2 regions of the Exiguobacterium sp. s16 genome follow, and region 2 is predicted to be linked to the other one. Evidence: riboswitches for the same ligand, from Rfam matches in the RefSeq annotation. Region 2 holds a riboswitch; the other holds the start of a gene.
What was found. Region 2 has a riboswitch for FMN ahead of KNP86_RS04120 (ECF transporter S component). Riboswitches for the same ligand answer to the same signal wherever they lie in the genome.
Positions count from the first base shown of each region.

Region 1 (4,414 bases), on a different contig from region 2:
GCTCACCTTTTAGGAGTGCGACGTGTTCTTCCCGGTCGAGGACGTTCCGATACCCGATCAATCGGAAGTCCCCTTTCACCGAGGGGAGCGAGACGTCCGCCTCTCGACTGACGAGGTCCGTCTCCATATAGCGGACGAGCGCCTCGATCGTGATGAACTTTAAACCATGCGCTTCCGCGACGCGTTCAAGGTCCGGCACCCGGGCCATCTCGCCGTCCGGGCGGATGATTTCACAGATGACGGCGACCGGTTCACTTCCGGCGAGGCGCGCCAAGTCGACCGACGCTTCTGTATGTCCGCGTCGTACCGAGACGCCTCCTTTTTTGGCGATGAGCGGGAAAATATGTCCCGGACGTTGGAAATCAGCCGGACGGGCGTTGATGTTCGCGAGTTCGCGAACCGTATGGGCCCGTTCGCTCGCCGAGATGCCCGTCGTCGAATCGACGTGATCGACGCTGACCGTGAACGCCGTCCCGTGTGGATCGGTGCTGTTTGCGACCATTGGCTGCAAATCGAGTCGAACGGCCACTTCTTCGGCCAGGGAGGCGCAGACGAGCCCTTTCCCTTCCGTGATGAGGAAGTTCATCGTCTCTGCGGTCATTTTATCCGCGAGCACGACGAAGTCTCCTTCGTTCTCACGGTCCTCATCGTCGACGACGATAATCGGTCGTCCCATCTTCAAATCTTCGACTGCTTCTTCAATCGTGTGGAACATTACCATCCCGCCTTTCCATACCCTTGCGACGCCAGAGATTCAAGCGTCATCGGTTTTTGACTTACGAGTTTTTCCATATATTTAGCCAACATGTCACATTCCAAATTGACCGCGTCTCCTGCCTGTTTCATCCCGAGTACCGTCTCACTGTACGTATGCGGGATGAGCGACAACGTGAACCCGCGTTCGGTGACATCAAATACCGTCAAGCTCGTCCCGTCGACCGAAATCGAACCTTTTGGGACGATATAGCGGAGGAGCGACGGCTCACAGCTGATGTCGACATAGACGGCGTTCGCGAGCGCCCGTTTTTTCACGATGCGCCCGACCCCGTCGACGTGACCCGAGACGAAATGGCCGCCGAAGCGTCCGTTCGTGGGCATGGCCCGCTCCAAGTTGACGTTCGTGCCGGGGCGGACCCCGTCGAGACTCGACGCTTTGAGCGTCTCCGGCATGACATCGACCGAGAAACTGTCACGGTCGAACGTCGTCACCGTGAGACAGATGCCGTTGACGGAGATGCTGTCACCGAGCTTCACGTCCTCGAGGACGACCTTCCCGCTCAGCGTGAGCCGAAGTGACGGACCGTTCCGTTTCACTGCCTTGACACTGCCAATCTCTTCAACGATTCCCGTGAACATCGGACTCCTCCTTTCGCATGATCAGTTTGATGTCGGTGCCGACCGTCTCGACCGATTGAACCTCATACCGTTCGACCGCATCGAGCGGCCCATCATGATGCGAACGGTAAAAACCGCCCTTGCCGCCGAATACGCGTGGCGACTGGTACATGACCCACTCGTCGACGAACTGTCCGTCCAAGAGTGAAGTGACGAGTGTCGGTCCCGCTTCGACGAGCATACGACCGATGCCGCGTGCGTAGACGTCTTGCAGGACAGCTTCGAGCGACGTATAGTCGGCAATTTCGACGCCATTCGCTGCCAGCGCGTCACGTTTTGTTTGGTCATCCGACGTCGTGTACAGAAGCACCGGTACGTCGTTTGCCGTCCGGACGAGCTGGCTCGAGAGCGGCGTACGCAACTCACGGTCGAGCACGATTCGGAGCGGTTGTGTCGTCTCGCGGTCGAGCCGAACGGTCAAGCCTGGGTCATCGGCGAGGACGGTGCCGACACCGGTCAAAACGGCGTCGACCGTCGCACGCAGTTCATGGACGTCCCGTCTGGCTGCTGTCCCGGTCACCCACTTGCTGTCACCGTGATCGAGCGCGACTTTGCCGTCGAGGCTCGTCGCCGTCTTCAAGATGACGTATGGCCGCTTCGTCTCGAGTGAACGCAAGAACGCCGCATTGAGCGCCCGCGCCTCTTTTTCGAGTAGCCCGACCTCGACGTCAATCCCGGCCGCTTTCAACCGAGCGATGCCGCGCCCTGAGACGAGCGGATTCGGGTCTTCCATCGCGATGACGGCACGCTTAATCCCGGACTCAACGAGCAGGTCGGCACACGGCGGCGTCTTGCCGTGATGCGAGCACGGTTCGAGCGTGACGTACATCGTCGCACCGTAGGCGGCAGCGCCGGCCATGCGGATGGCATGCACCTCGGCATGCGCTTCCCCGGCTTTCAGATGAGCGCCGAACCCGACGACCCGGCCGTCTTTGACGACGACGGCGCCGACGCGCGGGTTGATGCCGGTCGATGAGGCGGACTTGGCCAATTGGATGGCTTGTTGCATGTACTGATTCATAATCTCCCTCCTTGTTTCGCACAAACAAAAAGACCTCAAGGAATGATCCTCAAGGTCTCGGTGGGAGGTGTCGGTCGTCATTTGGGCAAACCAAATAAGCGTTTTCTTTACAGAAAAACGTACGACGAACTACAGGTCGCGTGGACCTGTTCTGTTTCCTTCTCCCATCCAGACTATACTGTCGGCTCTAGAATCGCACTAGATCCACCGTTCGCACACATGCGCCCGGGTCACGGACTTAAGGCTCGCGCCCATCACCGCCGGTTGGGACTTTCACCCGACCCCGAAGGAATATTTGTTTGTACGATTCCACTTTAGCGCAAAAATAAATCGATGGCAAAACGAAATGCGCAAAAAGGCACCGCTCGAGTGAGCAGCGCCTTCAGAATCATGCCAAGAATAGGACGACGAGGAGACCGACGATCCAGCAATAGAACGAGAAATACTTGAGCTCGCCTTTCGCCATGATGTGTTGGAACCATTTGAGCGAGATGGCCGTGAGCGCATACGAGGCGATGAACGCCAAGATGAGCGGTCCGAACAGTTCACGCGTTTCCGGATTCGTGAACAAGGCGGGCCCATCTAAAATCATCGTCCCGAGACTGACCGGGATGAAGAGGAAGAACGAGAAACGGAGCGCCGACTCTTGTTTGATGCCGAGGAGCATCGCCATGACGATTGTGGCGCCGGAGCGGCTGATCCCTGGAATGAGTGCGACCGCTTGAGCAAGTCCAATCAAAATCGCGTCGCGGAGCGTGATGCCGCCGTCCCCTTTGTTCCCGCGCATGTTGCGGATGAACCAGAGCGCGAGCCCAGTCAAGATGAGCGTGTAGCCGACCGTGGCGACTCCACCGAGCGTCTCCCCGATCCAATCACCGAACAAGACACCGAGCAAACCAGCCGGGACGGTCGCGACGAGCAAGAGCCCGATGAACTTAACATCAATCATCGTCTCGTCGCTGCGATCTTTCTTAAATAAGAACGTCCACAGACTGACGACGAGACGGACGACGTCTTTCCGATAAATCGTCAAGACGGCGAGCAGCGAGGCAAAGTTCACGAATATCTCGAACGAGAGTCCCGGCAGTTCGATATCGAACAGCTCTTGGAAGATGACCAAGTGACCGCTTGACGAAATCGGGATCGGCTCCGTGAAGCCTTGAATCAAACCGAGCAGTAAGTAGAACAACCATATTGTCATATCGTAATATCCTCTTTTCTTTTTTACATCAATTCCATTATTTTAGCAGACCGCCTATTCCACTGACCAGCCTTTCAAAAAAAATTCGTTATTTTCAAAACTTTCATTGATTAGTCTGAAAATTAAATTTATTATAGAAGAGTACTCAACTGGTGCAACGGTGATGACCCCATTGGCCAGTTGGGTACTTTTTCGTACAGAATATGACATTTACGCCATCATAAAACTTTTTGTTTACAATTGAACCCATTTAATATTAAATTTGTAATAGAACTGTTACCATTTTTTCAAAGTGTAACCAGGGCTTTAGACCTATCGGTTTATAAAATCGGTTTAAAAAAACTTGAAGAATGCACTTATAAATTGTAAAAACTGGCCGATAGTATGATTGTAGAAGCAACTTCGTCATCTTTGTCGGTTCAGATATGAGTCCATGGAAGGAGGAACCATCATTGAGTCAAACGCTATCCACTAAATCCCACCACTTGTCCACCGAGCAGCAGAGGATGATTCACTGTATCCGTCTACTCGGCGACTTGTTGAAGGAACGTCCACGTCGCTCTGTGTATCGTCGCTTCGCGATGGAACAAAGCTGGCCATCTCCCGAGTCGATTATCCGACAGTTCGGGTCATGGGCCGAGGCGCTCGCCATCGCCGGCTACGAATGGCATGGAGAGGCGACCGTCGACCTCCCGGATAAAATGCCGAAGTACACGCGCGAAGATATCATCGAGACGCTCGCCCTCTACTCGCGTGACATGGGATCGATTATCACGCTCAAAAAATATCAGGAATGG
Region 1 covers NZ_JACSLM010000004.1:108,174-112,587, forward strand. Annotated here, with positions in the region: gene ribB (3,4-dihydroxy-2-butanone-4-phosphate synthase) at 1-715, opposite strand, end outside; gene ribE (riboflavin synthase) at 715-1,356, opposite strand; gene ribD (bifunctional diaminohydroxyphosphoribosylaminopyrimidine deaminase/5-amino-6-(5-phosphoribosylamino)uracil reductase RibD) at 1,337-2,416, opposite strand; FMN riboswitch at 2,569-2,711, opposite strand; gene KNP86_RS09485 (undecaprenyl-diphosphate phosphatase) at 2,805-3,617, opposite strand; gene KNP86_RS09490 (homing endonuclease associated repeat-containing protein) at 4,070-4,414, shown strand, end outside.
Region 1: linked by a shared signal. The riboswitch ahead of ribD (bifunctional diaminohydroxyphosphoribosylaminopyrimidine deaminase/5-amino-6-(5-phosphoribosylamino)uracil reductase RibD) and the one ahead of KNP86_RS04120 (ECF transporter S component) in region 2 are both predicted to bind FMN.

Region 2 (4,414 bases):
CTTCCTTGCTTTGAACGTCGGTGCGATGCTTCTCGCCTTCGTTTCATTGATCGCGCTCGTTAACTTGATTCTCGGTGGAATCGGTGGCTTGTTCGGTTTCGACGGTCTCACGCTTCAATTGATTCTTGGTTATGTGTTCGCACCGCTCGCATTCGTGATCGGTGTGCCATGGGCAGATGCTGTTCAATTCGGTAGCTTCCTCGGACAAAAACTCGTGTTGAACGAATTCGTCGCTTTCTCTGAATTCGCACCAATCATCGGTTCTGGTGACCTCTCGGCACGTACGGAAGCTATGATCGCGTTCGCACTCTGTGGATTCGCCAACATCTCATCACTCGCCATCCTTCTCGGTGGTCTTGGTGGAATGGCGCCGAACCGTCGGAACGACATCGCGCGCATGGGTGTCCTCGCGATTCTCGCAGGTACGCTTGCCAACTTGATGTCAGCGACACTCGCTGGTCTTCTTCTCTAATCAAACACGGTATACTCAGAGTGATCACTTCGGTGGTCACTCTTTTTCGTTGTGACGTTTATGAATGAACAGCAAAAACCGACCGTAAGGCGGTCGGTTTCACTAGTGTTTATCATCCCTGACGAGGTATATCCACTTCTTGGAGTCTCGGCCAAGTGGCTTGCCAATTCTTTTTATTGATCCGGGCTCGATAAATATGATGGTGTGAAGCGTCGTTCGCAAAGGCTGGTGTGGGGCGGAGCTTCAGTCCGACAAGGTCGTCAACGCCGTAAGGAACGGCCAACCTTAAACGTCCGTTCTTGGCGAGACTGACACCGATGGCCGTGACCGTCTCAGGGAAATGGGCCAAGGCGTCGACCGCAGATTGATACGGTGGCAATTGATTGACCCGATGCATGCGGGCCTGGTTTTTGACCGACCAAGGGACGTTCGGTAACAGGTCGTGCAGTTGTGCCTCATACTGTTTTTCAATCGCCTCGTCGATGTGAGATCGGTCAAAGTAGATGACATCGACGTCCTCGGTCGGCGTCGGTACTTCGTAGCCGTGCGCGTCATCCCATATTTTTGCCCGCACGTATCCGGCACAAATCCACCAATCGGGTAAACCGAGCGAAGCGACGATTGTCAACAGACGCATCAGTTCCACATCAGTCTCTAAAAAATGGGTCACATCTTCAGTCGTGTTCAATCCATCTCCTCCTATTCTCTCATTAGCATAGCGTACCTATACAAAAAGCACCTAGACCGGGGTCTAGGTGCTTGTCAGTTACGCTTGAAGTTGCATGCGCTGACGTTCGATCCACGGCTTCAATTTGAGGAAGAGTGGGACGAACAAGGCGCTGATCAACAAGGCCTTAATGAAGTTGAACGGCAAGATACCGTATAGGACGAGGTCCGTTTTGACTGCCGGTTGCGCCATCTCGGTCATGCCGAAGAAGAACGCGTAGGCTGGTAAGATGAGCAAATAGTTCAAGATCGCCAAGCTGAGTGCCATCGTGATCGTACCGGCCACGAGGCCTGAAGCGAGCGCTTTATTCGTTTTACGTTTATGGTAGAACCATGCGACCGGATACATGAAGGCGACACCTGCAAAGAAGTTCGCGACTTCACCGACCGGAACGCCGCCACCGTTGAAGACATAGTAGAGGACGTTTTTTAGAGCGACGACCACGACGCCTGCGAGTGGGGAGAACACAATCCCGGCGACGAGCGCGGGAATGTCACTGAAATCCACTTTTAGGAACGGTGGTAGGAAAGGCAGCGGGAAGTTAAAGAGCATGAGGACAAAAGAAATGGCCCCGAGCATCGATAGCGTCACCAGTGTTGTCAATCGTTTGTTGCGCGTTGTTTTCATCAAAATCTCTCCTTTTGTCGCTCCTTGATGAATGGCACCCGTCGCATAGAAAAACCCGATTGTATCAAACAATCGGGAGAGTTTACGCGCATACGAAATAGATGTTCTCATCGGTGTTTAGACCACGCCGAAGAAAACATCCGGATATCGGTCGGATGCCGCCATCTTCTCCCATCCAGACTTTACTGTCGGCTTTCGAATCTCACGAAATCAGCAAGCAACGCCTTGCTCGCTCACGGGCTGAGAAGAACTAGTCTTCAATACCGCCGGTCGGGAATTTCACCCTGCCCCGAAGATGGAACGATTTAATTTTTTTTGTTACAGTTTAGTTATACAAGATATTTCACAAAATCTCAAGTCAGTTGACTTGAAGTTAAGATAACGAAGGAGGAGTTCAGATGATTCATTTGACAGAATCAGCCGCATTACAAGTCATCGATATGATGAAACAGACCGAACGCCCCGACGACCAGTACTTGCGGATCAAAGTGCAAGGGGGCGGGTGTACCGGCCTGTCTTACGGGATGGGGTTTGATGAGGATAAGACAGACAAGGACGTTCAGTTTGACCACTACGGTGTCCGGGTTATCGTCGCCGAAGCCGATCATGGGGTCGTCGACGGTCTCGAGATTGACTATAAGCAGTCGATGCTAGGAGGCGGCTTCACGATTAAAAACCCGAACGCCATCGCTACTTGCGGTTGTGGCTCGAGTTTCCGGACGGCGTCGAACGCCGGGACACCTGGGGATTGCTAAACGAAAGGCCAATCATGCCTCATGATTGGCCTTTTTTGTATTCAGTCTGTCTCTTCAATCAGAATTAATCGAATGAGTTTCGAAGCCGCGTCTAACTCGATTTGATGTTGCCAAGGACGAAACGCTGTGATTTTACACGTGTCGTTCGTGATGCGGAATGAACAGACGCTCTCTTCCTCTTGGTCAAGGACCGAGTAACGGCTGAAGTCCGATAAGCTTTGGTAAATGGCATATTGTGTCGGTAATTCACACGACCATCCTTTTTCTAATGTGATCTGATGCATGCGTCTCGCCTCTTTCTTGTCTATATATATAAGAATAACAAAAATATTCAAGGATGTGGAAGATTAGTCGAGAGGATGCAAGGGAAAATGAAAAGAGATGTCATTTCATGTAGGAGGGGCAGGGACGATGAGAAAAGTATTGATTTTCGGTGGCTCACGCTATTTTGGAAAGCGGTTGGCGCTTCGGTTGGCGGAGGCCGGTGACGATGTGACGATTGTGACGCGTGGACAACTGCAAGTACCCGAGGCGGAGGGCATCCGGTCGATCAAAGGGGACCGGCAGTCGGTGGCGACGATGAAAGATTTGTCACGCGACCATTACGACCTCGTCTATGACAATATTTGCTTTAACCCGTACCAGGCAAAGATCGCCTCGGACGCTTTCATGGACCAAGTCGGTAAATATGTGCTCACGTCGACTATGTCGGTTTATGCGCCAGGCGCCGAGTTGAAAGAAAGTGATTTCAATCCGCTCCATCATGACTATCATCTCGAATCCGAACATGATTACGGGCAAGGGAAGCGAGAGGCTGAATCTTATTTCTTCCATCGCGCCTCGTTCCCGGTCGCGACGGTCCGCTTGCCGATCGTGCTCGGACCCGACGACTATACAGACCGTCTCAAGTTTTATATCGACGCCGTCCGACGGGAAGAGCCGATCGTGCTGCATCACCCGGAAGCGAAGATGGGGTTCATCTCAAGTTTTGAGGCGGCCGCCTTTCTAGAATGGGTCGGTCGGGCGAACGTGACCGGGCCGTTCAACGCGGCGAGTGAAGGAGTCATCTCGCTCGGGGCACTCATGGAACAGATCGGTCATCACTTAAATAAACCGGTCCAGATCATCAAAGATGGCGAGTCATCGCCGTACGATACGGACGTCGACTATTATATGTCGATCGCCGAGGCGAAAAAGGCCGGTTTCGTCTTCACTCAACTCGACGACTGGCTTGACCGGGTCATTGTGCAAACAATCCGCAAATGAAAAATGGCCCTCATCGTGAAGATGGGGGCCACATCATTATTTCCCGGCAAATACCGAAGTCGAATGTTGCGGGTGACGCGCTGTCGGGTCGACGAGCTGCTTCACTTGGTTGATGGCGATTGGGGCTTCACCGAAGCCTGTCGCAATCAATTTCACTTTTCCTTCATAAGTCGCGATGTCACCACAGGCGAAGATGCCGGCGACCGTCGTCTCCATGCGTGAGTCGACGCGGATCGTGTTCTTCTCGAACTCCATGCCCCAGTTTTTGATTGGGCCGAGCGATGAGACGAAACCGTAGTTACAGATGAGGTCGTCGATTTCGACGAATTTCGATTCGCCGTCTTTGTCCGTCAATTCGACCGACTCGATGTGTGTCTCACCTGAAAGTGACTCAATGTTATATGGTGTCCAGACGTTGATCGTTGAGGCCTTCATCTGTTCGACCGTATGCTCGTGGGCACGGAAGCGGTCACGGCGGTGAACGATATGGACTTCCTTCGCAATTCCTTCGAGCATGAGCGCCCAGTCGACAGCCGAGTCACCGCCGCCGGCGATCATGACGCGACG
Region 2 covers NZ_JACSLM010000002.1:114,895-119,308, forward strand. Annotated here, with positions in the region: gene KNP86_RS04110 (NupC/NupG family nucleoside CNT transporter) at 1-472, shown strand, start outside; gene KNP86_RS04115 (nucleotidyltransferase family protein) at 585-1,109, opposite strand; gene KNP86_RS04120 (ECF transporter S component) at 1,239-1,826, opposite strand; FMN riboswitch at 1,986-2,127, opposite strand; gene KNP86_RS04125 (HesB/IscA family protein) at 2,225-2,581, shown strand; gene KNP86_RS04130 (hypothetical protein) at 2,623-2,865, opposite strand; gene KNP86_RS04135 (NAD-dependent epimerase/dehydratase family protein) at 2,993-3,847, shown strand; gene KNP86_RS04140 (NAD(P)/FAD-dependent oxidoreductase) at 3,884-4,414, opposite strand, start outside.